DNA from 3 places in the Streptomyces sp. NPDC028991 genome. Region 2 is predicted to be linked to each of the others. Evidence: riboswitches for the same ligand, from Rfam matches in the RefSeq annotation. Region 2 holds a riboswitch; each other region holds the start of a gene.
The links. Region 2 has a riboswitch for cyclic di-AMP ahead of ACZ4V1_RS20160 (transglycosylase family protein). Riboswitches for the same ligand answer to the same signal wherever they lie in the genome.
Positions count from the first base shown of each region.

Region 1: linked by a shared signal. The riboswitch ahead of ACZ4V1_RS26960 (M23 family metallopeptidase) and the one ahead of ACZ4V1_RS20160 (transglycosylase family protein) in region 2 are both predicted to bind cyclic di-AMP.
Region 3: linked by a shared signal. The riboswitch ahead of ACZ4V1_RS05960 (C40 family peptidase) and the one ahead of ACZ4V1_RS20160 (transglycosylase family protein) in region 2 are both predicted to bind cyclic di-AMP.

Region 1 is NZ_JBVHVP010000016.1:126,872-136,247, reverse strand. It holds gene ACZ4V1_RS26975 (bifunctional acetate--CoA ligase family protein/GNAT family N-acetyltransferase) at 1-1,052, opposite strand, end outside; gene ACZ4V1_RS26970 (HPr family phosphocarrier protein) at 1,253-1,534, shown strand; gene ACZ4V1_RS26965 (GntR family transcriptional regulator) at 1,685-2,380, opposite strand; gene ACZ4V1_RS26960 (M23 family metallopeptidase) at 2,581-3,345, opposite strand; cyclic di-AMP (ydaO/yuaA leader) riboswitch at 3,358-3,519, opposite strand; gene ACZ4V1_RS26955 (M16 family metallopeptidase) at 3,711-5,099, opposite strand; gene ACZ4V1_RS26950 (M16 family metallopeptidase) at 5,096-6,463, opposite strand; gene ACZ4V1_RS26945 (DNA gyrase/topoisomerase IV subunit A) at 6,776-9,232, shown strand; gene ACZ4V1_RS26940 (CobW family GTP-binding protein) at 9,229-9,376, opposite strand, start outside.
Region 2 is NZ_JBVHVP010000009.1:161,972-171,347, reverse strand. It holds gene ACZ4V1_RS20180 (Ppx/GppA phosphatase family protein) at 1-809, opposite strand, end outside; gene ACZ4V1_RS20175 (DUF501 domain-containing protein) at 806-1,411, opposite strand; gene ACZ4V1_RS20170 (FtsB family cell division protein) at 1,461-1,943, opposite strand; gene eno (phosphopyruvate hydratase) at 2,088-3,368, opposite strand; gene ACZ4V1_RS20160 (transglycosylase family protein) at 3,636-4,361, opposite strand; cyclic di-AMP (ydaO/yuaA leader) riboswitch at 4,365-4,531, opposite strand; gene ACZ4V1_RS20155 (transglycosylase family protein) at 4,714-5,760, opposite strand; gene ACZ4V1_RS20150 (cytochrome P450 family protein) at 5,904-7,196, opposite strand; gene ACZ4V1_RS20145 (nucleoside triphosphate pyrophosphohydrolase) at 7,369-8,364, opposite strand; gene ACZ4V1_RS20140 (SurA N-terminal domain-containing protein) at 8,481-9,125, opposite strand; gene pkaE (serine/threonine protein kinase PkaE) at 9,287-9,376, opposite strand, start outside.
Region 3 is NZ_JBVHVP010000002.1:384,869-394,244, reverse strand. It holds gene pcrA (DNA helicase PcrA) at 1-698, opposite strand, end outside; cyclic di-AMP (ydaO/yuaA leader) riboswitch at 949-1,126, shown strand; gene ACZ4V1_RS05960 (C40 family peptidase) at 1,134-2,324, shown strand; gene ACZ4V1_RS05955 (tellurite resistance/C4-dicarboxylate transporter family protein) at 2,352-3,374, shown strand; gene ACZ4V1_RS05950 (hypothetical protein) at 3,352-3,705, opposite strand; gene ACZ4V1_RS05945 (C40 family peptidase) at 4,017-5,075, shown strand; gene ACZ4V1_RS05940 (LuxR C-terminal-related transcriptional regulator) at 5,091-5,837, opposite strand; gene ACZ4V1_RS05935 (PspC domain-containing protein) at 5,834-7,126, opposite strand; gene ACZ4V1_RS05930 (PspC domain-containing protein) at 7,307-8,743, shown strand; gene ACZ4V1_RS05925 (hypothetical protein) at 8,730-8,972, shown strand; gene ACZ4V1_RS05920 (DoxX family membrane protein) at 9,033-9,376, opposite strand, start outside.

The DNA.
Region 1 (9,376 bases), on a different contig from region 2:
TTGAGCCGCACGTCCGGGGAGGTGTTGATGATCCCGAAGGCGTTGGGGCCGATGATCCGCATGCCGTACGTGCGCGCGTGCCGCACGAGGGCGCGCTGGCGTTCACGTCCGTCGGGACCGCTGTCGGCATACCCGGCGGTGATCACCACGAGGCCCTGCACACCGTGCTCGCCGCACTCGGTGACGACCTCGGGGACCTGCTCGGCGGGCACGGTGACGACCGCGAGGTCGACCGGCCCGTCGATCTCGCGCACCGAGCGGCGGGCGGGCGCCCCGTCGAGCTCCTTCTGCCCCTCGGGAAGGGCCTTGTTCACGGCGTACAGCCGGCCGGTGTAGCCCGCGTCCCGGATGTTGCCGAGGATGCTGCGACCGACGCCTCCCGGTGCGCGGCCGGTACCGACGACCGCGACCGAACCGGGCTGCAACAGCCGCCGAACGGAACGCGCCTCCGCGCGGTGCTCACGCGCGTACTGCACGGCGAGCGAGCGGTCGGTGGGTTCGAGGTCGAACTCCAGGCGGACCACGCCGTCCTCGAAGCTGCGCTTCTGGGTGTACCCGGCGTCCATGAACACCTTGATCATCTTGGTGTTGGCAGGCAGCACCTCGGCGGCGAAGCGGCGGATGCCGCGCTCGCGGGCGACGGCGGCGATGTGTTCCAGCAGCGCGGAGGCGACGCCACGGCCCTGGTGGGCGTCCTGGACGAGGAAGGCGACCTCGGCCTCGTCGGCCGGTGCCGAGGCGGGTGTTCCACCGGCGCCGATCCGGTCGTAGCGTACGGTGGCGATGAACTCGCCGCCGATGGTGGCCGCGAGTCCCACCCGGTCCACAAAGTCGTGGTGCGTGAAGCGGTGGACGTCCTTGGCGGACAGGCGAGGGTACGGCGCGAAGAAGCGGTAGTACTTCGACTCGTCGGAGACCTGCTCGTAGAAGCTGACCAGGCGCTCGGCGTCATCAACGGTGATGGGGCGGACGCGCGCGGTGCCGCCGTCGCGCAGCACCACGTCGGCCTCCCAGTGGGCGGGGTACTCGTGCCGGTCCGACGAGGTCTGCATGGGCCCCAGAGTACGGCTCGCGTACGACAACGGCGCGAGGCAGTCTGTGGAGGACGGAAGGCCGGGCCGAGGCCGCGGTCCGGCGACCACACGGGACGGTGCACGGTGCCGTCCCGGCACGCTTCACGATGTGGGAAACTGGTCTAGACAAGACTGGTCTAGACAACATGAAACCTTGAACACCTGAAGGGCAGCATCACATGGCTGAGCGCCGCGTCAACGTCGGCTGGGCCGAGGGTCTCCACGCCCGCCCCGCCTCCATCTTCGTCCGAGCCGCCACGGCCACAGGCGTCCCGGTGACGATCGCCAAGGCCGACGGTTCCCCCGTCAACGCGGCCTCCATGCTGGCCGTCCTCGGCCTCGGCGCCCAGGGCGGCGAGGAGATCGTCCTCGCCGCCGACGCCGAGGGTGCGGACGCCGCCCTGGACCGACTGGCGAAGCTGGTCTCCGAAGGACTCGAGGAACTCCCCGAGACCGTCTGATCAACGGCAGCACCGAAAGGCCCGCCCGGAACACTGGGCGGGCCTTTCGCTTTCGCTTTCCGCTCCCCCACACTTTCGAGCACAACAGGAAATAGGCAGCAGAGAACACCCCCCCCCCGAATTACCCCCTCTTTGTATACGGCCCCCGTGTTAATGCCGCAGGCTCGGCGTGTTTACGGGACGTTGCGAGTTCCTCACACGCTCCGTCCGCCCGCCGCCGGAGGTGAATCGCAGTCTGAGCGCCGACGCCGACCGCTCGGTGTGCAGCGTCATGAGCGCCCGCGCGCGCTCGCCGTCGCCCCGGGCCACCGCGTCCACGATCGCGCCGTGCTCCGCCCAGCACTCCACGGGTCCGGCCGGCGCCTCAACGACGTACATCCAGGCGATCTTGTGGCGCAGCTGGGTCAGCAAGGCCGCCAGGGAAGAGCTGCCGGCGGACTGGGCGAGGGTCTCGTGGAACCATCCGCCCAGTGAGCGCAGGTCCTCGCTGTTGCCCTGCCTGGCACGCTCCTGCCCGAGCCTCACCAGCCCGCGGAGCACCTTGAGGTGCGCCTCGGTGCGGCGCCGGGCCGCGCGGGAGGCGCCGAGGGGCTCGAGGAGCGTACGCGTCTCCAGCAGGTCGGCGGCCTCCTGCTCGGTGGGTTCCGCGACGCACGCGCCCGCGTGCCGCCGCGTCACCACGAAGCCCTCGGCCTCCAGCGTACGCAGGGCCTCGCGGACGGGGACGCGGGAGACGCCGTAGCGGCGGGCCAGAAGTTCCTCGGTGAGCCGGCTGCCGCGTCCGTGGACGCCGGTGACGATGTCGTCCCGGATCGCCGTGCACACCGAGTGCGCCGGAATACGCATACCCGACCTCCGCCTTAATCCCCGTGAAACGTCGACGATTGACGCGTGTTCAGTGACTCTAGGCCAATCAAGCGGATATTCCGACGGTGCGGCGGATTTCATGGACGTTTTTTGGACGACGGCGCTTCCGGGACCCGCGCGGAAATGCGAAAGCCCCGGCTCGGGAAGCCGGGGCTTTCGGGTGCCGTACCCGCGCTACGTCAGAGGTTCACACCGTGGGAGCGGAGGTAGGCGACGGGGTCCATGTCCGAACCGTACTCGGAACTCGTGCGGGCCTCGAAGTGCAGGTGCGGTCCGGTGACGTTGCCGGTGGCGCCGGAGAGGCCGATCTGCTGCCCGGCGCCGACCGACTGGCCGACCGAGACGCCGATGGACGACAGGTGGCCGTACTGCGTGTACGTACCGTCGTGCATCTTGATGACGACCTGGTTGCCGTACGCCCCGCCCCAGCCGGCCTCCACGACGGTGCCGACGCCGACCGCGTGCACGGAGGTGCCGCTGGCGGCGTGGAAGTCGATGCCGGTGTGGCTGCCGGACGACCACAGAGAGCTGCCGGCCTGGTAGGCGGTGGAGACGTAGGAGGCGGTGATCGGCGACACGAAGGTGTTGAGGCGCTTGCGCTCCGCCTCGCGTGCGGCGCGCTCCTTGGCCTCGCGCGCCTCCTTCGCCGCCTCGGCCGCCCGCTCGCGCGCGGCCTCCTGGGCCGCCTCACGGGCGGCGGCGTGCAGGGCCGCCTGCTCCTGCGCGGTGGCCTGGGCGTCGATCTCGTGGGCTATGGAGTCGCCGATGGTGACGACCGGGGTGAGTCCGCTCTGCTCCGCCTCGGACTCGGCGGCGAGCGCAGGAGCCGCGAGGGTGCCGACGACGCCGGTGGTGGCGAGGGCCGCGACACCCGCCGCGCGGGCGGTGGTGCGGTGCACCCGGCTGGGACGGCGGTGCTTCCCGGTGGCGCGCGTGAACGCCATGTAGAGGCTGGTCCTTTCCTTCCCTCTCGCCTACCGGGTTAGCTGACGGGTTCGGAGGTGGAAGGTCTCCTACGGACCCCCTCGCTGCGCGCGGGCGTCCGATTCACCCCAGGGACTGCATGGGTCCCCGGCTCCCCTGGCTCGCGCCGTACGGGGACTCGGCGATGGCTGTCCGGTGCCGCGGGTGCGGCGCACTGCCTGACGAACAGCCCGGATGACGCTAAACGCGGCTGTCTTCAATCCTCAAACGCAACAAGCTTTTTGTAGCGCACGCCACAGGGCAGACGGGCAGCCTCTCCCTCAATTCGGACAAAAGGCGGCCCTGATGACACTCGGGTCACCAGGGCCGCCACGCGCGCGTGCCGCTACTCGGCCGCAACCACGGTGACTTCACCGATACCGAGAGCCTCGACGGGCTCCTTGATCTGCGCCGCGTCGCCGACGAGGACGGTGACCAGACGGTCGCCCGGGAAGGCGTTGACGACCGCGGCCGTGGCCTCCACCGTGCCGGTGGCGGCGAGTTGGCGGTACAGCGTCCCCTGGTAGTCGTCGGGCAGGTGCTGCTCGACCTGGTCGGCGAGAGTGCTCGCCACGGCCGCCGCCGTCTCGTACTTCAGCGGCGCCACGCCCACCAGATTCTGCACGGCCACGTCGCGCTCGGCGTCGGTGAGCCCTTCCGCGGCGAGCTTGCGCAGCACCGTCCACAGGTCGTCCAGGGCGGGACCGGTGTTGGGGGTGTCCACGGAGCCGCTGATGGCGAGCATGGCGGCACCCGTGCCGTCGGGCGCGGAACGCAGGACCTGCCCGAACGCCCGTACGCCGTAGGTGTAGCCCTTCTCCTCGCGCAGGACGCGGTCCAGGCGCGAGGTGAGGGTGCCGCCGAGGCAGTACGTCCCGAGCACCTGCGCGGGCCACACACGGTCGTGCCGGTCCGCGCCGGTGCGGCCGATGAGCAGCTGCGTCTGGACGGCACCGGGGCGGTCCACGATGACGACCCGGCCGGTGTCGTCGGCGGTCACCGGGGGTACCGGGCGCGCCTCGGCCGCGGAGCCGGTCCACGCGCCCAGCGTCTCGCCGAGCAGCGCGTCGAGGTCGACGCCGGTGAGGTCGCCGACGACCACGGCGGTGGCCGTGGCGGGCCGGACGTGCTTCTCGTAGAAGGCCCGCACGGCCGCCGAGTCGATGCTCGCGACCGTCTCCTCGGTGCCCTGCCGGGGGCGCGACATGCGCGTACCGGCCGGGAACAGCTCCTTGTACAGCTCCTTGGCCGCACGGCGGGCGGGGTTGGCCAGCTCGTGCGGGATCTCGTCGAGCCGGTTGCGGACCAGCCGTTCGACCTCGCCGTCCGCGAAGGCGGGCGCCCTGAGGGCGTCGGCGACCAGGCCGAGGGCCTTGGCGAGGCGCGAGACGGGCACCTCCAGGCTCAGCCGGACACCGGGGTGGTCGGCGTGTGCGTCGAGGGTGGCTCCGCAGCGCTCCAGCTCGGCGGCGAACTCCTCGGCGGAGTGCTTGTCGGTGCCCTCGGAGAAGGCACGCGCCATGATCGTGGCGACACCGTCGAGACCGGCCGGCTCGGCGTCCAGGGGCGCGTCCAGGAGCACCTCCACGGCGACGACCTGCTGACCGGGGCGATGACAGCGCAGCACGGTGAGGCCGTTGCCGAGGCTGCCGCGCCCGGGCGCCGGGAAGGCCCACGGCTTGGGCTCGCCGGCTTGCGGCTGGGCGTGGAATTCCATGGTGGCGAGCTCGGTCACTTGGCCGCCTCCTCGTTCTCGTCGGTGGCGTCGTTCGTGTCGGCGTCGGTGTCCTCTGCGGGGGCGGTCGGCTCGTAGACGAGCACCGCGCGGTTGTCGGGGCGCAGGCGGGCCTTGGCGACCTCCTGGACCTCCTCGGCCGTCACCTCGAGCACCCGCTGTACGGCGGTGAGGGCGAGCTGCGGGTCGCCGAACAGGACGGTGTACCGGCACAGTTCGTCGGCGCGGCCCGCGACGGTGCCCAGGCGGTCCAGCCACTCGCGCTCCAACTGGGCCTGGGCGCGCTCCATCTCCTCCGCCGTGGGTCCCTCCTCGGCGAACCGGGCGAGCTCCTCGTCGATGGCGGTCTCGATGACCGGCACCTCGACGTCACCGGACGTCTTCACGTCCAGCCACCCCAGGGAGGGCGCTCCGGCGAGCCGCAGCAGGCCGAATCCGGCGGCGACGGCCGTGCGGTCGCGGCGTACCAGCCGGTTGTACAGACGGGAAGACTCGCCGCCGCCCAGGACGGTGAGGGCCAGGTCGGCCGCGTCGCACGCGCGCGTGCCGTCCTCCGGCAGGCGGTAGGCGGCCATCAGGGCGCGGGCCGGGACGTCCTCCTCGAGGATCTCGCGCAGCTGCCCGCCCATGACGTCGGGCAGCGAGCCGTCCCGGGGGGCCTGCTTGCCGTCGTGCGAGGCGATGGAGCCGAAGTACTTCTCGATCCATGCGAGCGTCTGCTCGGGGTCGATGTCGCCGACGACCGAGAGCACCGCGTTGTTCGGCGCGTAGTAGGTGCGGAAGAACGCGCGCGCGTCCTCCAGCGTCGCCGCGTCCAGGTCGGCCATGGAGCCGATCGGCGTGTGGTGGTAGGGGTGGCCCTCCGGGTAGGCGAGGGCGGTCAGCTTCTCGAACGCCGTGCCGTAGGGCACGTTGTCGTAGCGCTGGCGGCGTTCGTTCTTGACGACGTCCCGCTGGTTCTCCATGGACTCGTCGTCCAGCGCGGACAGCAGGGAGCCCATGCGGTCGGCCTCCAGCCAGAGGGCGAGCTCCAGCTGGTGGGCGGGCATGGTCTCGAAGTAGTTGGTGCGCTCGAAGCTGGTGGTGCCGTTGAGCGAGCCGCCGGCCCCCTGCACCAGTTCGAAGTGGCCGTTGCCCTTGACCTGGGCGGAGCCCTGGAACATGAGGTGCTCGAAAAGGTGAGCCAGGCCGGTACGCCCCTTGACCTCGTGGCGCGAGCCGACGTCGTACCAGAGGCACACCGCCGCGACCGGGGTCAGGTGGTCCTCGGAGAGCACCACGCGCAGGCCGTTGGCCAGGCGGTGCTCGGTCGCTGTCAGGCCGCCGGAGCCTGCCTGGGCTGTGGCCGTGTGACCCATGGGCATGTACGTCCCTTCGATCGCGGAATCCTTGGTGGAAACACTTGGTGGATCATTGGGCGGAACTGCGGGATTCCGCCGATCCTGCCACTGTATGCAAGCGTGCGGGGCGCCGGTGGAGTTCCCGGACCTCGTACGCCGAGAGCGAGAACGGGCTCAGCGGCCCGACGGGGGCGAGCGCGTGTGACGAGGGCGTACTCTGCGGGCAGCGCCGGGCCGGGCAGCCCGTGACGGGTCCTGGTCGGTCGCTGTCAGTGCCGCAGTCCACAATGGACCGCGTCAGATCACCGTTCACGCTTCAGCAAGGAGCCGGCAGCGATGGCCCGCCGTAGTACGAAGACCCCGCCGCCCGACGATTCGTACGAGGAGAAGATCCTCGACATCGACGTCGTCGACGAGATGCAGGGCTCCTTCCTCGAGTACGCGTACTCGGTCATCTACTCCCGTGCGCTGCCGGACGCCCGCGACGGCCTCAAGCCGGTGCACCGCCGCATCGTCTACCAGATGAACGAGATGGGCCTGCGGCCCGAGCGCAGCTACGTGAAGTGCGCCCGTGTCGTCGGCGAGGTCATGGGCAAGCTGCACCCGCACGGCGACGCGTCGATCTACGACGCCCTGGTGCGCATGGCCCAGCCGTTCTCCATGCGCGTCCCCCTGGTCGACGGCCACGGCAACTTCGGCTCCCTGGGCAACGACGACCCGCCGGCCGCCATGCGGTACACCGAGTGCCGGATGGCCGAGGCCGCCAGCCTGATGACGGAGTCCATCGACGAGGACACCGTCGACTTCGGCCCCAACTACGACGGCCAGGAGCAGGAGCCGGTGGCGCTGCCCGCCGCCTTCCCGAACCTGCTGGTCAACGGCGCCTCCGGCATCGCGGTCGGCATGGCCACGAACATGCCGCCGCACAATCTGCGCGAGGTGATCGCGGCCGCCCGGCACCTGATCCGGTACCCGAACGCCGACCTCGAAGCCCTGATGAAGCACGTTCCGGGCCCCGACCTGCCCACCGGCGGCCGGATCGTCGGCCTGCCCGGCATCCGGGACGCCTACGAGACGGGCCGCGGCACCTTCAAGATCCGGGCGACGGTCGCCGTCGACACGGTGACGGCCCGCCGCAAGGGTCTCGTCGTGACCGAGCTGCCCTTCGCGGTCGGCCCGGAGAAGGTGATCGCCAAGATCAAGGATCTGGTCGGCGCGAAGAAGCTCCAGGGCATCGCCGACGTCAAGGACCTCACCGACCGCGAGCACGGGCTGCGCCTGGTCATCGAGATCAAGAACGGCTTCGTGCCGGAGGCCGTCCTGGAGCAGCTGTACAAGCTGACGCCGATGGAGGAGTCCTTCGGCATCAACAACGTCGCCCTGGTGGACGGCCAGCCGCTCACGCTGGGTCTCAAGGAGCTGCTGGAGGTCTACCTCGACCACCGGTTCAACGTCGTGCGGCGCCGCAGCGAGTTCCGCCGCAGCAAGAAGCGCGACCGTCTGCACCTGGTCGAGGGCCTGCTCACCGCCCTGGTCGACATCGACGAGGTCATCCGCCTCATCCGCTCCAGCGAGAACTCCGCACAGGCCAAGCAGCGCTTGATGGAGCGCTTCTCGCTGAGCGACGTCCAGACCCAGTACATCCTGGACACGCCGCTGCGCCGGCTCACCAAGTACGACCGCATCGAGCTCGAGTCGGAGAAGGAGCGGCTGAACGCGGAGATCGAGGAGCTGACCCGGATCCTCGACTCGGACGCGGAGCTGCGCAAGCTGGTCTCGGCGGAACTGGCCGCGGTGGCCAAGAAGTTCGGCACCGACCGCCGTACGATGCTGCTGGAGTCGTCCGGTGCACCGGTCGCCACCGTTCCGCTCCAGGTGGCGGACGACCCGTGCCGGGTGCTGCTGTCCTCGACGGGCCTGCTCGCCCGCACCGCGAACGACGAGCCCCTCGTCACCGAGGCCGGCGCCAAGCGCGTCAAGCACGACCTGATCGTCTCGGCGGTGCCGGCCACGGCCCGCGGCGAGGTGGGCGTGGTCACGTCGGCCGGGCGCCTGCTGCGGGTGAACGTCGTGGACCTGCCCCAGCTCCCGGAGCCCATGCCGACGCCGAACCTCTCGGGTGGCGCGCCGCTGGCGGAGTTCGTGACCCTGGAGGACGACGAGACCGTCGTCTGCCTGACCACACTGGACGAGTCCTCGCCGGGCCTGGCGCTCGGTACGGAACAGGGTGTCGTCAAGCGGGTGGTGCCCGACTACCCGTCCAACAAGGACGAGTTGGAGGTCATCACCCTCAAGGAGGGTGACCGGATCGTCGGCGGCGCCGAGCTGCGCACCGGCGACGAGGACCTGGTCTTCATCACGGACGACGCGCAGCTGCTGCGCTACCAGGCCTCACAGGTCCGACCGCAGGGCCGTCCGGCGGGCGGTGTGGCGGGCGTCAAGCTGACCGACGGCGCCAAGGTCATCTCCTTCACGGCGGTGGACCCGGCCGCGGAGGCGGTCGTCTTCACGGTCGCCGGTTCGCGCGGCACGCTGGACGACTCCGTCCAGACCACGGCCAAGCTCACGCCGTTCGACCAATACCCGCGCAAGGGTCGGGCCACGGGTGGCGTGCGCTGCCAGCGGTTCCTGAAGGGCGAGGACTGTCTGGCCTTCGCCTGGGCGGGCGCCACCCCGGCGCTCGCCGCGCAGAAGAACGGCACCCCCGCCCAGCTCCCGGACATCGACCCGCGCCGCGACGGCTCGGGCGTGTCGCTGCCGAAGACGGTGTCGGTGGTGGCGGGGCCGGCCTAGGGCCCGTCCTGGGGCCCGTCCTGGGACCCCCCGGGCGGCCGATCCTCGCCGCCCGGTTCCTCGACGTCGGGGGCCGGTACGGCGGGGTCCGCTCCGTCGGGGTCCGGTACGTAGCGCAGGACGCCCCACATGCCGTGCTCGTCG
Region 2 (9,376 bases):
ATGGAGGGGACGGCCGCGCGCTCGGCGTGGGTGGAGCGCAGCAGCCAGTCGCTGATCTCCCGGACCCGCTCGCGGGTGACCCGGGAGTGGTGGATGGCGGCCGAGTCGTACTCCGGAAGCCCCAGCGCGATCGCCGAGACCGTCGTCACGGACCCGGCCAGCCCGACCAGCGTGCGCGCCTCGCGCAGCGGCACGGTCTCCTCGGCCAGGTCCAGGGCGGCCTCGATGTCGCCCCGCATCGCCGCGATCTGCGCCTCGGTGGGCGGGTCGGTCACCGCGCCGTCGCGCACCAGGTGCCGCTCGGTCATCCGGACGCAGCCGACGTCCACGGAGCGGGCGGCGCGCACGTGGTCGTCGCCGACGACGAACTCGGTCGAGCCGCCGCCGATGTCGACGACCAGGTAGGGCTTGTCGAGGTGGTCCCGCCCGCCCAGCTCCTTCGTGGCACCGGTGAAGGAGAACTCGGCCTCCTGGTCGCCGGAGATGACCTCCGGTTCCACGCCGAGGATGTCCAGCACCCCGCGCACGAACACGTCCCGGTTCTCCGCGTCCCGGGAGGCGGAGGTCGCCACGAAGCGCAGCCGCTCGGCGCCGTGCTCCTTGACGGCCTCGGCGTACTCGCGGCAGGCGGCGAAGGTCCGCTCCAGCGCCTCGGGCGCCAGCCGCCCGGTGCGGTCGACGCCCTGGCCGAGCCGCACGATGGTCATGCGGCGGTCCAGGTCGGTCAGCTCGCCCGTCACCGGGTCGGCGTCGGCCACCAGGAGACGGATGGAGTTCGTACCGCAGTCGATGGCGGCGACCCGGGTCACTCGGCGTCTCCTTCGATCGGCTTGAACGCGAAGTGGCCTGAGCCGTCCTCGGACGCGTCCACCTGCCAGCCCGCACCGGAGGGCGGCTGCGCGGTCGTCACGCACGGCCCCTTGCGCCACCACTCCGGGAGCATCGCGATCGCCTCGTCGCCCAACGGGTTGACGCCGGGACCGGCCGCCAGCGAGTGGGCGACCAGCACGTGCAGGCACTTGACGCGGTCCGGCATGCCGCCCGCGCTCGGGAAGCCGGTCAGCTCCTCGATCTCGTCGCGGCGCCGGATGTAGTCCTCGTGCGCGGCGCGGTAGGCGGCGGCCAGCTCCGGGTCGGCGGCCAGCCGCTCGGTCATCTCCTTCATCACGCCGTTCGCCTCCAGCGTGCCGATGGCGGAGGCCGCCTTCGGGCACGTCAGGTAGTAGAGCGTGGGGAAGGGCGTGCCGTCGGGCAGGCGCGGCGCCGTCTCCACGACGTCCGGCTGTCCGCAGGGGCAGCGGTGCGCGATGGCGCGCAGGCCGCGCGGAGGCCGCCCGAGCTGCTGCTTGAAGGCCTCCACGTCCGCGTCGGTGGGATCGGTGCGCGGGGTGGTCGGCGGGGGAGTCTGCATGACTGTCTTCTGCTGGTCTTCCTGTTGAGTCACTGCCGGCGCGGTCGGTTCACGGCCGGCGGGCGGCGGCGTCGGCCTTGTCGACCCCGTCCCAGACGTTCCGGTACCAGGGACGGTCGGCCCCGCCGGACTCGGCGCGGGCCTGCTTGGCCGCGTCCGGGTCGACGACGACGAATCCCGTCTCCCCCGGCATCACGTAGTGCAGCCGCAGCCGGATCTGCTGCTCGGCGTAGGCGTCGTCCTGCCAGCGCGCCTTGAGGTCGCGCAGCTCCTCGACCCGGTCACGGGTCTCCCGCTGCTCCCGCTGGAGGTCGGCTACCTCGGCCCGCTGGGCGACGTACTGCCGTATCGGGTAGGCGAGCGCCACGACGAGCGAGCAGAGCACCATCGCGAGGAGCGCGGCCCGGCCGGTCAGCCGGGAGCGCCGGGCCTGGCGCTTGGTCTGCGAGCGGTAGACCCGGGCCGCGGTCTGTTCCCCGATGGTCCGGATCCTGGTCGCGGTGGAGAAACGGTCCCGGTCCTTCACCGCCATGTCCCCGCCTCCCGTCCACCTTCATGCGTCGCGTTCATGCGTCGCCATACGTCGTCATGGCCGTCATACGTGCGTACGTCCCCGCACACGGTACGGGACCGAGTACGGGGACGTACGTACGACGCTGCCTCCGAGGGGGTGCGGTCAGCCCTTGAAGCGCGGGAACGCGCTGCGGCCGGCGTACACCGCGGCGTCGTCGAGGATCTCCTCGATGCGCAGCAGCTGGTTGTACTTGGCGACGCGCTCGGAGCGGGCCGGGGCGCCGGTCTTGATCTGGCCGCAGTTGGTGGCGACGGCCAGGTCGGCGATGGTGACGTCCTCGGTCTCGCCGGAGCGGTGGGACATCATGCACTTGAAGCCGTTGCGCTGGGCCAGCTCCACGGCGTCCAGGGTCTCGGTCAGCGAACCGATCTGGTTGACCTTGACCAGCAGGGCGTTGGCGGCGTTCTCCTCGATGCCGCGGGCCAGGCGCTCCGGGTTGGTGACGAACAGGTCGTCGCCGACGATCTGGACCTTGTCGCCGAGCTTGTCGGTGAGAACCTTCCAGCCCTCCCAGTCGTCCTCGAACAGCGGGTCCTCGATGGAGACCAGCGGGTACGCCTCGACCAGCTCGGCGTAGTACTCGGTCATCTCGGCGGCGGTGCGCTCCTTGCCCTCGAAGGTGTAGGAGCCGTCCTTGTAGAACTCGGACGCGGCGACGTCGAGCGCGAGGGCGATCTGCTCGCCGGGGGTGTAACCGGCCTCCTTGACCGCCTCGAGGATGAGGTCGAGGGCCTCGCGGTTCGAGCCGAGGTTCGGGGCGAAGCCGCCCTCGTCGCCGAGGCCGGTGGCCAGGCCCTTCTTCTTCAGGACCTTCTTCAGGGTGTGGTACACCTCGGCGCCCCAGCGCAGGGCCTCGGAGAAGGACTCCGCGCCGATCGGGGCGATCATGAACTCCTGGATGTCGACGTTCGAGTCGGCGTGCGACCCGCCGTTCAGGATGTTCATCATCGGCACCGGCAGCAGGTGCGCGTTCGGGCCGCCCAGGTAGCGGAAGAGCGGCAGGTCGCTGGCCTCGGAGGCGGCGTGGGCGACGGCGAGCGAGACGCCGAGGATGGCGTTGGCGCCCAGCGAGCCCTTGTTGTCGGTGGCGTCCAGGTCGAACATCGCCTGGTCGATCAGGCGCTGCTCGGTGGCGTCGTAGCCGACCAGCTCCGGGCCGATCTGCTCGATGACGGCGAGGACGGCCTTCTCCACGCCCTTGCCCAGGTAACGGCCCGCATCACCGTCACGCAGTTCGATGGCCTCGAAGGCGCCGGTGGAGGCGCCGGACGGGACGGCGGCACGACCCGTGCTGCCGTCGTCGAGGCCGACCTCGACCTCGACCGTGGGGTTGCCTCGGGAGTCCAGGATTTCCCGGGCTACGACGACGTCGATGGACGGCACGAGCATCTCCTTCTTCAATGTGACGCTTCGGTGTGACGCGCGGGTCCACAGGACCGCAGCGGCTCTGCGGGACCGAGCCTAACCGGCTCCGGGCGATCGGCCAGCCGATCGCCCACCCGCTGGACAGAACCGAGAGTAAATTGTTTCCGAACGGAACAAAGACGTTCCCGGAAACCGGGGCGGGACCGGGCGGGGCCGGGGCGTGAAAATCCCGCCCCGGTGCGTACGGGGGAACACGCACCGGGACGGGAGCAAGGGGGCCGCTGCCTACTTCAGGTGCAGCTGCTGGCCCGGGTAGATGAGGTCGGCGTCGTCGACGATGTCGTCGTTCAGCTTGAACACCTTCGCCCAGCCGCCCTTGACGTCGTGCTCCTCGGCGATCGAGCTGAGGGTGTCGCCCTTGACGACCTTGTACTCGCCGTCGCCCTTCTCGACCTTCTTGCCGGTCGGGGTGGTGACGGTCTTCTTCTCGGCCGGCTTCTCGGCCTTCGGCTCGGCGGCCGGACGCTCGTCGGAGCGGGAGGCCTTCTGCTCGGTGGAGCGGTCGGCGGTGGAGCCGCCGCTCTCGCTCTGCGCGGAGCCGCTGTCCTGGCTCCCGGTGGAGCCGCCGCCGGTGTACGCGGCGTTCGACAGGCCGGTGCCGCAGACCGGCCAGGCACCCTTGCCCTGGCCCGCGAGCACCTTCTCGGCGATCTCGATCTGCTGCGCCTTGCTGGCCTGGTCGGCGGTGGCGGCGTACTGCGTACCGCCGTAGCCGGCCCAGGTGGAGGCGGAGAACTGCAGGCCGCCGTAGTAACCGTTGCCGGTGTTGATGGACCAGTTGCCGCCGGACTCGCACTGGGCGACGGCGTCCCACTCGGACGCGGTGGCGGCGGAGGCGTTGCCGGCCGCCATCAGCGGGGCGGCGACGGCGGCACCGGTGACACCGGCGACGGCGATGACACGGGTGGCCTTGGACGGACGGCGGTGCTTGCCCTTGCCGGAAAACAGCATGGTTGATCCCCTCACCGACGCCTGCGAGGTGAGCTGTCGGGTTCGGGCCGGTTGAGTTGCCCGGCCGGGTTCCTCGCGGAACTCGGCTCCACCCCTAGCCGCTCCGGCTCAACTGCCCGGTGCGGCACTTACCTTGGGTCCCCCGCTCCTGCCTTCGGCGCTTGCGCGACGACTGTTCCCGGACGGCCGCTGGCAGGATTCGGCGTTGCGGCAGCCGGGGCCCGCGATGGCGAGCGCTCATGACCGTAGCCACGCTCTCCGCGGATTTTCAAAGACGATCACGGCTTCTGAGACCTATCTCTCACGTGATCCAAAACGGACATACAGTCTCTAACCATGACGTGAACTGGCCCTACTTTTCGCCCGATTCGCCCGTGACCGTGAGCGTCTGACCGGGCAGGATGTGGTCCGGGTCGGTGCCGACGACTTCCTCGTTGCCGGCGTAGAGCGAGCGCCACCCGCCGTCGAGCTCCAGGGAGTCGGCGATGCCCCAGAGACTGTCGCCGGACCGGACCGTGTACGAGCCGTCCACGACCTCTCGCGACTCACCCTCGCCGCGCGAGGCGTGCCGCCCCGACGAGTCGGCCGCACGGCCGTCCGGCACGCCTTCGGCGGCGCTGCCGCCGCGGTGCTTGCCCGCGCCGGACTCCTCGGTGCCGGTGAGAGCCGAAGAGCCGTCATCGCGCCCCGACTTGTCCGATTCGCCACTCTCCGACTCCGGCGAAGCCGTGGATGAGGCGTCGGCACCCTGCTGCGAGCCGGCGCTCCCCGTCGGATCGGATTCAGGGGATGTGTCGGACTTGGTCGAATCCTCCCCGCCCGACGTGGAGTCGGAAGAGGGTGACGAGGACGCCGAGGGGGACGCGGGAGAGGAGGATGCACCGGACGTGGGATCCGACGACTCGCCCGAACCGGACGAGTCGGACAGGCCGGAGGAGCCGGACGCGTCGGGGGCGTCCGAAGTCTCCGGGGTCTGCGACCCCTTCGACGAGCCGTCACCCGCGCCGCCGACGGCGGAGGCCGAGTCGTTGCCCAGGCCCGCGAGCAGACCGCAGGTCGGCCAGGCGGCGATGCCCTGGTCCGCGTGTATCTTCTCGGCGACTCTTATCTGCTGGGAGCGACTGGCCTGATCGGGGCTCGGCGCGTACTCCGTACCGCCGTACCGCTCCCAGGCGTCCTGGGACAGCTGCAGGCCGCCGTAGTAGCCGTTGCCGCTGTTCTGGCTCCAGGCGCCGCCGGTCTCGCACTCGGCGACCCGGTCCCAGTTCGCCCCGTCGGCCGCGTGGACTCCGGTGGCTCCGAGAAGCGGGATCGCGATGGCGGAGCCGGTCACTCCGGCGGCGACGACCAGGGCGGGAGCCTGGCGGGGGCGGCGGTGACGACCGTTCCCGGAGAGCATGCGACGACCTTTCACGAGACTGCGGGGACCGCGCGGCGGATGATGCTCTGCGCCACGCTGATTCGTGAACGTATAGGCAGATGATCGCTTGTCACAAGTTCATGCCGCGTAGATCACGTGAAGATCACAGAGTTGAGCGCGTGTCACTTTTGCGTCGGCGCCGGACCGTTGCCCGCCGTTGACGGGACGGGTGTGAACGACACGGGCAAGGTGCGCAGACCGCGCATGATGAGCCCGCCGCGCCAGCGCAGTTCGGCCGGGTCCGCGGCGAGGCGCAGATCCGGGAGGCGCGTGAGGAGCGTGGCGAGCGCGGTCTGTCCCTCCAGCCGGGCGAGCGGGGCGCCGAGGCAGTAGTGGATGCCGTGGCCGTACCCGAGGTGCTGGCTGTCCCGGCGGGAGAGGTCCAGGGTGTCCGGGTCCGTGAAGCGCTCCGGGTCCCGGTCGGCGGCGGCGAGGACGACGAGGACGGGGTCGCCGGCCGCGATGTCCTGCCCGCCGATGGTGAGCGGGCGGGTGGCGAAACGCCAGGTGGCCAGTTCCACCGGGCCGTCGTAGCGCAGCAGTTCCTCGACGCCGGTCTCCAGCAGGGCGCGGTCTTTGGCGGCGAGCGACGTCTGCAGGCGGGCCCGCTGCCCGGGGTGGGTGAGCAGGGCGTACGTGCCGTTGCCGATGAGGTTGACCGTGGTCTCGAAGCCCGCGAAGAGCAGGATGAAGGCCATCGCCGCGGCCTCGTTCTCGGTGAGGTGCTCGCCGTGGTCGGAGGCGCGGATGAGCCCCGAGATGAGGTCCTCGCCGGGGCCGGGCTCGGGGGGCAGCGCGGCGCGCTTGCGGTGGATGAGGTCGGCGAGGTAGCCCCGCATCTTCTTCACCGACCGCGCGACCCCGCCCCGCGGTCCGCCGCCGTGACGGATCATCATGCCCGCCCAGTCCCGGAAGTCGTCCTGGTCCTCCCGGGGCACGCCGAGCAGGTCGCAGATGGCGTAGATGGGCAAGGGGAAGGCGAACTCGTGGATCAGGTCGGCGCTGCCGGTGCCGGCGAAGCGGCCGATGAGGTCGTCGGCGAGCTCCTGCACCCGGGGGGCGAACTCGGCGACCCGGCGGGGTGTGAACGCCTTGCTGACCAGTCGGCGCAGCCTCGTGTGGTCCGGCGGGTCGATGTTCAGCAGATGGGTCATGAGCTCGGCCTTCCGCTCCCCCGGGATACCGGTCTTGCCCTTGGCGTGCGCGGGCTCGTCGTGGTGCGCCGGGTTCTTCGACAGCCGCGGGTCGGCGAGGGCGTGCTTGGCGTCGGCGTACCGGGTGACCAGCCAGGCCTCCACACCGCTGGGCAGCCGCGTGCGGTGCACCGGAGCGTGCTCGCGCAGCCATGCGTAGGCGGGATACGGGTCGCTCGCGAACTCCCAGGTGAAGAGCTCGGGGGCGGGGCGGCCGGGCATGGGGTGGTCGGGCGTGGGGCGGCCGGGCGTGGGGCGGCCGGGCGTGGAGTGGTCGGGCGTGGGGCGGTCGGGCGTGGAGTGGTCGGTCACCCCTTGACCGTATCCGGGGAGGCGGAGGGGCCCGGGGTGCCGGTGTCCCTCCCTCCGCGGGCTCTGGGCGGCACCGGCGGCCTCAGCGCCCGGCGCCCTCGGCCTCCCGGATCGCGTCACGGTACGCCCGGGCCGCCGCTCTCAGTGCCGCCTCCGGGTCCGTGCCCTCGGCCTCGGCGCGTGCCGCCAGGGCCAGCAGTTCGTAGCCGATGCCCTCGCCGGAGGGCATCGGGACCGGGAGGCCCGCCGTGCGCACCCGGGAGGCGAGCTTGGCGGCGAGGGCGAGGCCCGGCTGGCCGAGGGGGACTCCTTCGGTGACCGAGGTGCGCTGCTTCTCCGCCGCCTTGGTGCGCAGCCAGTGCTCCCTGACCTCCTCCGGGGTGGACGCCGTCTCGTCACCGAAGACGTGCGGGTGGCGGTGGATCAGCTTGTCGACGATGGTCCCGGCCACGTCGTCGACGGAGAACGGCGTGTCGGGGTCCTCCTCCGCGATGCGGGCGTGGAAGACGACCTGGAGGAGCACGTCGCCCAGTTCCTCCCGGAGCTCGTCGCGGTCGCCGTCCTCGATGGCCTCGACGAGTTCGTACGCCTCCTCGATGGCGTACTTGGCCAGGCCCTCGTGGGTGCGCCGCGACGACCAGGGGCACTCGGCGCGGATCCGGTCCATGACCTGGACGAGGTCGAGCAGGCGGGCGCCCGGGAGGTCGTAGGAGGCGGGGAGCAGCTCAAGGTCCGGCATCTGGACGCGGCCGGATCCGGCGAGGCGGGCCAGTCCGTCGGTGAGGGCGGGGTCGCCCTCACCGCTCGCCACGACCACCACCGTGTGACCGCCGGCGCAGGCGGCGACCAGCTCCTCGGCGGTCGGGGCCGCCTCGTCGACCCGTATGCCCGCCTCGCGCAGGTACGGCAGCTGCGGGTGCGCGCCGTCGGCGCACAGCACGCGGTCGGCGGTGCGCAGGGCCTGCCAGGCGGGCCAGGACAGCAGGCCGGGGGCGACGCGATGGCTGGTGGTGAGCAGGACGACGCGGCCGGGGTCGGGGGCGGTGCCGGGGGTGGTGTCGGCGGTGGTTGCGTTCACGATCAGAACGTAACGCACGCGGCGGACGGCCCCGTGAGTTGTCCACAGGGCCCGTTGTCCACAGGGCCGTCGTCCACAGCGCCCATACCGTCCGGTGGGGCGGTCCCGCAGGACCGTTACGCCGTCTGTTGCGTCTCCGCCGCCGTGATCTCCCGCACCCACGGCACCTTGGTGTCGACGCGGCTGCTCTTCTGTACGTCCCACGCGCCGTAGCGCGGGTTGAGGTCGACGTCGAGCTTCTCGGAGGCCTTGGACAGGGCCTGCCAGAACTCGGGCCGACTGGTGTCGGTGCCGAGGTTCTCGGCGAGCTTCTGGGCCTCCAGCTGGAGCCGGAGGTTGTCGTCGAGGCGGTCGGGCGCGACGCCGTACTGCTGCAGCCAGACGGTCTCCAGCTCCTTCGCGCCGCCTGCCTGCTCCTCGAGGCCGCCGCGCATCTCCTGCACCTCCCGGCGGGTGACGGTCACGTCCGCGTCCTGGGCGGCGCGGTGCAGGACCCGGTCGAGGACCATGCCGTGCAGGGTGTCGCGGGTGAGGGTGCCGGTGCGGGCGACGACCTGCTGGTACTGGGCGTCGTCCGGGACGGCGGCCCGCTGTGCCTCGCGTACCTCGTCGACGCGGTTCTCCAGCTGGGCGATGGTGATCCGCTGGTCGCCCACGACGGCCGCCGCCCCCGGATGCGCGTCGTTGCCGCAGGCGGTGAGCAGGGGCGCCGCGGCGATCGCGGCGGTGAGGAGGAGCGCGGTGCGACGGCGGCGGTGCAAGGAAACCTCCCGTTGGAGATTGTGCGACGGTGCACAAAGTCTTGCGATGATCGATGGTAGGCAGTGGCCCGGCTCTGGCCAACCCATTCGACCAACGATTCACCAGGACTTCGGGCACCGCCGCGCCGTCCGCGCCGCCCCGCGGGCCGGGGTCGCGGCCGTCAGCCGCGTACCTGGCCGAGCCACTGGAGGGTGCGCCGGATCTCGGCCGCGAGCGGGTGGCCGGGGCCGTGCAGGCGCTCCACGTCGTG
Region 3 (9,376 bases), on a different contig from region 2:
GTCTTCTCGAAGCCGTCGGCGGCCTGGGCGGCGAAGTCCTCCTCGTCGATCAGCTCGTTCTTCAGATTCGAGATCTTGGCGCTGAAGGACTTGGGCGGGAAACGCTTGGGGTCGAGATCCAGGTCGCGGCAGACGAGCGCCATCAGGCGCTTGGAGTCGGCGGCGTCGTAGATCGAGAAGGACGAGGTGAAGCCGAGCCGCTTCGACTCGCGGCGCAGGATGCGGACGCAGGCGCTGTGGAAGGTCATCACCCACATCGCGTTCGCACGCGGGCCGACGAGCTGCTCGACGCGCTCCTTCATCTCGCCCGCGGCCTTGTTGGTGAAGGTGATCGCGAGGATCTGGCCCGGGTGGACGCTCCGCTCGGCCAGCAGGTGGGCGATGCGGTGGGTGAGCACGCGGGTCTTGCCCGAGCCGGCGCCGGCCACGATGAGCAGCGGGGAGCCGGAGTGGACGACGGCGGCGCGCTGGTTCTCGTTCAGCCCCTCCAGGAGCGCCGCGGCGTCCAGGGCGGGGCGCGGGGCGCCGTCCCGGTAGTGGGCGTCCCGGTCCGGCGGCGCGTCGAACTTCCCGCCGAACAGATCGTGCGGAACCGGCTCCGGTCCGTGATCGTCGTCGGGCGGCGGCGGGGGTTCCTCCTCGTGACCGCGGGGGATCTGGAGGCTCGCCAGGAAGCTGTCGTCAAAGAGGCTGCTCATCGCTCTCCGAGTCTAGGGCGCCCCACCGACAACCCGGCGCCACCCCGGAGAATGGCCGGTATCCCGCCATGAGCACGCGCTGCGACAGAGCGGACCACGAAGAGTGACCGCGCGGTGGCCGGGAGGCGGCCCCACCCGGAGGTCACGAAAATGTATCGGGCATATCACCCACCAACCTTCACAGCCGCCACACGAGTTGGCTACGGTTCGGACAGGCCGCACGACCCCCTCCGGCGAACGTCGCCGGGCCGCGCGGCCTCCGCCGAGTCCGGTGTGCCCGCACGGCGCCCGGAGCCGGGGACCCAACCGAGAACCTTGGGGTGAATCGGCCGTACCGCCCCCGACGGGGCGGACCCGCCGTAGGGCAAACCTTCCGAACCACCGCCCGAACCCGACAGCTAACCCGGTAGGCGGAGCGTGGAAGGAGTCGCCTCCTTGGCGTCGCACCGCAAGTCGCGTCCCACCGGTACGCGCGTCGCAGGAATACGGCCCCCCGCCCTCGCCACGGCGGCCCTCACCTCCGTCGCCCTGCTGTCCCAGACGGCCACCGCGGCACCGTCGGACGACGACAGGCCGAGCCTCGAAGAGGTCGAGAAGAAGGTCGACGACCTGTACCGCCAGGCGGGGTCGGCGACGGAGAAGTACAACGCGGCCAAGGAGAAGACCACCAAGCAGCGCAAACGCGTCGACACCCTGCTCGACGACGTCGCCAAGCGCACCCAGAAACTGAACGAGGCGCGCGAGGAGCTCGGCTCCTTCGCCTCCGCGCAGTACCGTACGGGCGCCTCGATCCCGGAGACCGCGACAGTCCTGCTCGCGGACTCGCCGCAGGACTACGTCGACCGGAATCACCTGCTGAACCGGCTCACCGGCCGCCAGAAGGACGCGGTCGACGACTACGCCACCCAGCAGTCCGAGACGATGGAGAAGCGCCGCGAGGCCACCGAGAGCCTCGAGACGCTCACCGAGTCGCAGAGCGACCTCAAGACCGCCAAGGCCACCGTCCAGAAGAAGCTCGCCACCGCGCGGGAGCTGCTGTCGGAGCTGACCGCCGAGGAGAAGGCCCGGCTCGCGGCGATCGAGAAGAAGAAGCAGGAGGAGGCCGCCCGCAAGGCCGCGGAACTCGCCAAGCGGCAGGCCGAGGAGCGGGAGCGGCAGGAGCGGGCGGCGCGGCAGGAGAGCGACGCCGCCGCGGACACCCCCGGATCATCCGGCTCCGGCGACACCGGTACGGGAACCGGGTCCACCACGCCGGACTCCTCCTACGGCACCAAGGCCGAGAAGGCGCTCGCCTTCGCCCGCGCACAGATCGGCAAGCCGTACGTGTGGGGCGCCACGGGCCCCGGCTCCTACGACTGCTCGGGGCTCACCCAGGCCGCCTGGAAGGCCGCCGACGTGACCCTGCCGCGCACCACCTACGACCAGGTCGACGCGGGCACGACGGTCCCGGTCGCCCAGGCCCAGCCCGGTGACCTGGTCTTCTTCTACGACGACCTCAGCCATGTCGGCCTCTACATCGGCAACGGCATGATGATCCACGCCCCGAAGCCGGGCGCGTACGTCCGTGAGGAGTCGATCTACTACGACGGCGAGTCGTCGATCCACAGCGTGGTGCGCCCGGCCTGACGCGCGGGGCTCTCTAGCATCGGGCGCATGTCATCCGGCACCTCCCCCGCCTTTCCCTACCCTCTGCGCGCCTGGTGGGCTCAGCGTCCGCCGGCCGCCGGGGCCGCGGTCATGGCGACCGGCATCCTGTCGGTCGCCCTGCACCTGACGGGTCACGAGGTCCTGTCCCGGATCGCCCTGGTCCTGGCCTGCGCCGCCTGGCTGACGCTGGCGGCGAACTTCGTCTACCTGCTGCTGGTCGAGCGCGCGCAGTGGGTGACGCGGGCCGGGACGCCGGGCGCGCTCACCGCCGTCGCCGCGACGACCGTGCTCGGTACCCGCTTCTCCCTCTTCGGCTGGTCACCCGTGGCGGCGGCGCTGCTGGTGCTGGCGGCGTTGCTGTGGCCGGGGCTGCTGCTCCTGGTCGTCACCCACTGGGGGCGCAGGATGCCGGGCGCCGTGTTCCTGGGCTGCGTGGCCACGGAGGGGCTGGCCGTGCTGGGCGCCACGCTGGCCGCGGCCACCTCGACGCCCTGGCTGGCGTACGCGTCGCTGGTGCCGTTCTGGCTGGGGATCGTGCTCTACCTGATCGCGCTGTTCCGCTTCGACCTGCGGCAGGTGGCCCGGGGGTCCGGGGACCACTGGGTGGCGGGCGGCGCGCTCGCCATCTCGGCCCTCGCCGGCGCCAAACTGCTGGCGGCGGCCGGGACCGGCATGTACCTGTGGAACAACGACGACTACGCGGTCCTGCACGACGTGACCGTCTTCCTGCTCGCCCTCGACCTCGCCTGGTACGCCGTACTGCTCGCCGCCGAGATCGCCTGGCCCCGGCTCCGCTACGACGTGCGCCGCTGGTCGACCGTCTTCCCCCTCGGCATGACGGCGGCGGCGACGCTGTCCGTCGCCGCCGTCCTCGACGTGCCGTGGCTGGACGCGCCCGGTCGGGCGCTGCTGTGGATCGCGGTGGCCGCGTGGCTGGCGGTAGCGGCGGGGGCGGTCTTCCGGGCCGGAGCCGGGCTGCGGTCCGCGGGCGCGGACACCGGGCGGGTCAGGTCCAGAGCACCGCGATGAAGACGTTCGCCACGGTCAGCAGGCCCACCAGGCCGAACAGCGGCTTCTCCACCTTCTCGTCGTCGCGCTTCACGTAGACCAGGCCGAGGATCACGACCAGTACGGCGAGCTTCACGCCGATCTTGACGTTGTCGACGGACTGGTCGTCGGCCTGGTTGAGGCCGATCAGGATGACGCCGGTGACCAGCATCGTCAGTGCGCCGTGCAGCATCGCCGGAACGAAACGGGCCGTGCCCTGGCCCATCGCCTTCAGCTGGGTCAGGAAGCCGCCGAGGAGCGAGGCGATACCGATGATGTGCAGACCGACGAAGATGTGGATGAGTACGTCCATGGGGCCGGAGCCTAATGAGAGGCCGGACACCGGCCGACACCGGGCCGCCGGAGGCGCGGACACGCGGGTGCGCGCCAGCACGACCGCCCGCCCCATAACACCTCACGCCTCCCGCACGTCCCCGATCCGGCACATCGGTCATCACCCTGCGTGAAGGCGACGCCCGCGGAACGGACTCCTGGTCACCTACGGTCGCCGACCGCTCCGGTACCGCCACTTCCGCGCATCCCGTCACCGGGCCGTTACCGCCGCGCCTAGCGTCCTCTCCCAGGCAACCGGAGTCGAGTCGTACGGAAGGACGTGGATCGCAGGTGGGAACGCACCGCAGGCCGCGACAGCGCGCGACGGGCGGCGGGAGGGTGTGTACGGCGGCCACGGTCACCCTCGCGGGCGCGGCTACCGCGACCGGGCTGGGCGCCGGCACCGGGCACGCCGAGCCGGAACCGACTCCCGCACAGGTCAGAGCCAAGGTGGAGGAGCTCTACCAGGAGGCGGAGGTCGCCACGGAGAAGTACAACGGCGCCAAGGAGAAGGCGGTCGCCGCCGAGCAACGCCTGGAGCACCTACGCGACCAGACCGCCCGCAAGGAGGACCGGCTGAACTCCGCCCGGGAGCGACTGGGTTCCGCCGCGGCGGCCCAGTACCGCAGCGGCGGCCTCGACCCCGCCCTGCAACTCGCGCTCTCCGCCGACCCCGACCGGTACCTCGACGGTGCCGCCTTCGTCGAGCGGGCGGGCAGCCGGCAGGCGGCCGCCGTGGGCCGGGTACGCAAGGAACTGCGGGAGATCGAGCAGCTGCGCGGAGCCGCCCGCATCGAGGTGACCTCGCTGAAGTCCCGCCGGGCGGAGCTGAAACGTCACCGCGAGACGATCACCGGCAAGCTGGACTCGGCCCGCCGCCTGCTCTCCCGGCTGACGGCCGAGGAACGCGCCCGCCTCGGCCACGGCACGGGCGACCGCGCCTCCCGCTCCTCGACGGGCGACAGGGACCCACTGTCCGCCGCTACCACCCAGGCGCCCAACTCCCGCGCCGCGGCGGCCGTCGCCTACGCCCGCCAGAAGCTCGGCAGCCCCTATGTGTGGGGCGCGGCCGGCCCCGACTCCTTCGACTGCTCGGGCCTCGTCCAGGCCGCCTACCGCGCCGCCGGTGTCTCCCTGCCCCGCACCACCTACGCCCAGATCGACGCGGGCCGCCGCGTCGCCCGCTCGGAACTCCTCCCCGGCGACCTGGTCTTCTTCTACTCCGGCATCAGTCACGTCGGCATCTACGCCGGCAACGGCCGGATGATCCACGCCCCGAACCCGTCGGCCCCGGTCCGCGTCGCCCCGATCGACGAGATGCCGTTCGCGGGGGCTACGCGGGTGGTGTGACGCCCGCGTGGCCGGTCACACCAGCCGACGCGCCGTGGCCCACCGTGTCAGCTCGTGGCGGTTGGACAGCTGGAGCTTGCGGAGGACCGCCGAGACGTGGGACTCGACCGTCTTCACCGAGATGTACAGCTGCTTGGCGATCTCCTTGTACGCGTAACCACGGGCGATCAGGCGCAGTACCTCGCGCTCGCGCTGGGTGAGGCGGTCCATGTCCTCGTCGACCGGCGGGGCGTCGGTGGAGGCGAACGCGTCGAGGACGAAACCGGCCAGGCGCGGGGAGAAGACGGCGTCGCCCTCCTGGACGCGGAAAACCGAGTTGACCAGGTCGGTGCCGGTGATCGTCTTGGTCACGTAGCCCCGGGCGCCGCCGCGGATCACACCGATGACGTCCTCCGCCGCGTCCGAGACGGACAGGGCGAGGAAGCGGACGGGCTGCTCGGCGTCGCTCATCAAGGGGGCGCAGCGGCGCAGTACTTCGACGCCGCCGCCGCCCGGGAGATGGACGTCCAGGAGCACCACCTCGGGCCGGGTCGCGGTGATGACCGTGACGGCCTGGTCGACGTCGGCGGCCTCGCCGACGACCTCGACCCCGGTCTGCGCGGTCTGGCCGATCTCCGCCTGGACGCCGGTGCGGAACATGCGGTGGTCGTCGACGAGAACCACGCGCACGTGACGCTCCCCCGCGCCGCCGTCCGCCGGCTGTGCGGGACCGGCCGCCTCGCCCGTTCCCGCCGTTCCGTTCGCCTCGGTCGGGTCGCTCATGACGTATTCTCCGCCCTCTCCATCTCCAGCTCGACCTCCGTGCCGCCGTCCGGCACCGCGCGCAGCCGCGCCGTGCCGCCGTTGCGCTCCATGCGGCCGATGATCGATTCTCTGACGCCCATACGGTCGGCGGGTATCGAGTCGAGGTCGAAGCCGGGGCCCCGGTCCCGGACGGACACGAAGACCGTCCTGCCCTCGACTTCGGCGAAGACCTGTACGGCGCCGCCCTCGCCACCGTACTTGGCGGCGTTCACCATCGCCTCGCGTCCGGCCTGCATCTGTGCGGCGATCCGCTCGTCGAGCGGGCAGTCGCCGACGACCACGACCTCGATCGGGACGCCGTGCTTGTCCTCCACCTCCGCGGCATTGCGCCTCACGGCCTCGGCGAGGGTGGTGGGCTCGTCGTCCTCGTCCTTGCCGTTGCCCTCCGGCTTGTAGAGCCAGGCTCGCAGGTCGCGCTCCTGGGCCCGGGCGAGGCGGCGCACCTCGCCCGGGCTCTCCGCGTTGCGCTGGATCAGGGTCAGGGTGTGCAGCACCGAGTCGTGGACGTGGGCGGCGACCTCGGCACGCTCCTGGGCCCGGATGCGCATCAGCCGCTCCTCCGAGAGGTCCTGCGTCATGCGCACCAGGTAGGGGCCCGCGAGGAGCGTTATGCCGACGAGGACGGCGAGGGCCGCCTGGAGCACGGAGCCGAGGTGGGCGGCGGACCCTTGCAGGACGAAGATCCCGGTGACACCGGCCGTCACCAGCAGCACACCGGCCACGGAACGCAGCAGCGTGACCGTGCGCCGGTGGCGTCCCACCTCGGCCCAGCGGGCCCGGCGGGCGTTGTCCGCCTGGCGCCAGACGAGGGCGACGCCGGCGCCGACGAGGACGGTCGGCCACAGGTAGGCCCTGGCCCCGCCGCCGAGGTCGACGTTACCCACGAAGACCAGGGCCACCACCACCATGAGGAGCAGGGCGACTATCTGGCCCTTGTCCGGTTTGCGGGCGACGAGTCTGCGGCGTCCGTCCGGCGAGGTCTCCGATGTGACGAGGGAGGGCGGCCGCTGCGCGTCGACGCCGCCGACACCCAGCGGCACGAAGAACCAGAAGGCCGCGTACAGCAGCGCACCCAGGCCATCGGCCATGAACAGGCCGACGAAGGCGAACCGCACCCAGATGACGGGCAGCCCGAGGTGCCCGGCGAGCCCCCGCGCCACGCCACCGAGCCAGCGTCCGTCGCTGCTGCGGTAGAGCTTGCGCGGCGGCCGCGGTTCGACGAGTGGTGCTGCTGCGGCTTCCGGCATGCCACTGATGGTCACACGGCCGCGGGAGCCGGAGCATCAGGGTCGGTCCCCGAGACACCCCTGATCTTCGGGGCCGGAGGGTTTCGAACGCTCCCCGGGCGTCGCGTCAGGGCCGATATCAGGGTCCGACCAGGGTCGAACCGACTGCCGTCGCGGCGCCGCGCCCGTCACCATGGACGCATGACAGATCACGAGCACGCCGCGACGGGTCCGGGACCCGGTCCCGGCCCGCGCCCTCCCCTGGGCGCCGGGCCGCAGGGCGCCGCGCCCGCCGCGGATGCCGCGGGTGGCGCGGGTGGCGCGGCAGCCGACGCGGGCGTCCACGCGGGCACCGATGCCCCCGGGCCGCCCCACCGGTTCCGGCGCGACCGGCGGCACAAGACGCTCGCCGGAGTGTGCGCCGGCCTGGGGCGGCAGTGCGACATGGATCCGGTGATCTTCCGGATCACCCTCGCCGTGCTCTCCGCGACCGGCGGCATCGGCCTCATCTTCTACGGCTTCGCCTGGCTCTTCGTCCCCTACGACGACGAGGAAGAGAACGAGGTGCGCAAGCTGCTGACCGGCCGGGTCGACGGCCAGGCGCTGGCGGCCGTGCTGTTCGCCCTGGTCGGCTGCGGGGTCTTCCTGACCATGCTGAACAACGGCGGGGTGCTGACCTTCGCCGTCGTCCTCTCCCTGGTCCTCGCGGGCGCGGGGTACTGGTCCCGGCACCGGAAGGCTCCCGACCCCGATCCCCGCTCCGCTCAGGCCGTCGCCGACGCTCCACCGGAGGCCCAGGCACCCCCGGTCATGATCACTTGGCCCTCCTGGTGGCGCGACCCCATAGTCAAGGACGGCACCCACGTCGGCGGGACGGGCTATCTGTGGGGCCCGCCGGACTCCGAGGACCGTGACATCGCGGCGGCCGTCGACATCGGCCGCCGGGCCCGGGCCGGTGACCGCGCCGCCGCGAGCGACCGGCGTTCCCGGACCCCGCAGCAGCGCGGTCCTCGTGGCATCGGCGGCTGGGTGTTCCTCCTCGCCCTGCTCGCGGCGTTCCTCGGCACCCGGCTGACCTGGGACGAACACCCGCTCGGTACCAGTCTGCAGACCGGCCTGGCCTGCGCGCTCGCCGTCTTCGGCGTCGGCATCGCGGTCAGCGCCTTCCTGGGGCGCACCGGGGCCGGTTCGATCTTCCTGGCGATCATCACGGCGGGCCTGCTCGCCGGGTCGGCCGCCCTGCCCAAGGACGTCGGCACCGAGTGGGTCCGGACCACCTGGAAGCCCACGACGGTGGCCGGCGTGCGGGAGCAGTACGACCTCGGTACCGGCAGCGGCACCCTCGATCTGTCCCGGCTGGTCCTGGCCGACGGCCAGACGCTGACCACCCGGGCCGACGTGGGCATGGGCCGCATACGGGTCGTCGTGCCGCAGGACGTGACCGTGCGGCTGAGCGTCGAGGTGGGCGTGGGCGACATCCAACTGCCCGGCGACGACAGCAAGGACGTGGACGTGGCACCGGGCAAACACAAGGAGGTCACCCTGTCCCCCGCCACGGGCGGCAAGAGCGCCGGCACGCTCGACCTCGACCTCCAGGTCGGCGTCGGACAGGCGGAGGTGGCCCGTGCTGCGTCATAGGTTCCAGCCCGGGCGGCTGGTCGCCGGCCTCTTCCTGACCCTGGCGGGCGTCATCTACGCCGGCGACGCGGGCGGTCTGTGGGACACGCCGTGGTTCGTGGTGATCCCCGTCGTCGTGGGCGGCCTCTGTCTCGCGGGAGCGGTCGGGGTCCTGGCCCAGGCCGTACACCGCCGCCGCGGGTCGCTCCGCGCGAACAAGGACGCCCCCCGGGCAGATCTCCCCGGCTGACCGGGCTCCCGGCGGGGGCCGGCAGGCAACCGGGGCAGCCGGTTCGTGGCTCGCGGGCTGTTACCGGTATCCACCCGTTCGCTGTCGCCGCCGGGAGCGCAGAGCCGCGTCCAGTGACAGCAGCGGGGCGCCCGCGAGGACGAGCGGCGTCCAGGCCATGAGGTAGGCGAGGTCGTTGCCGTAGTAGTACGGGTCGGAGGCCCAGCTGACGGTCAGCCACAGGCTGAGCGAGATCAGCGCGCCGCCGAGCGCCGCCAGCCGGGTCAGCAGACCGAGCAGGGTGCCGATGCCGACCGCCAGCTCGCCCAGGGCGATGGCGTAGCCGAAACCGGCGGGGCTCTTCAGCGCCAGGTCGACCAGGGCGGGAATGGCGGAGGAGTCGCGGACGGTACGCATCATGTCGC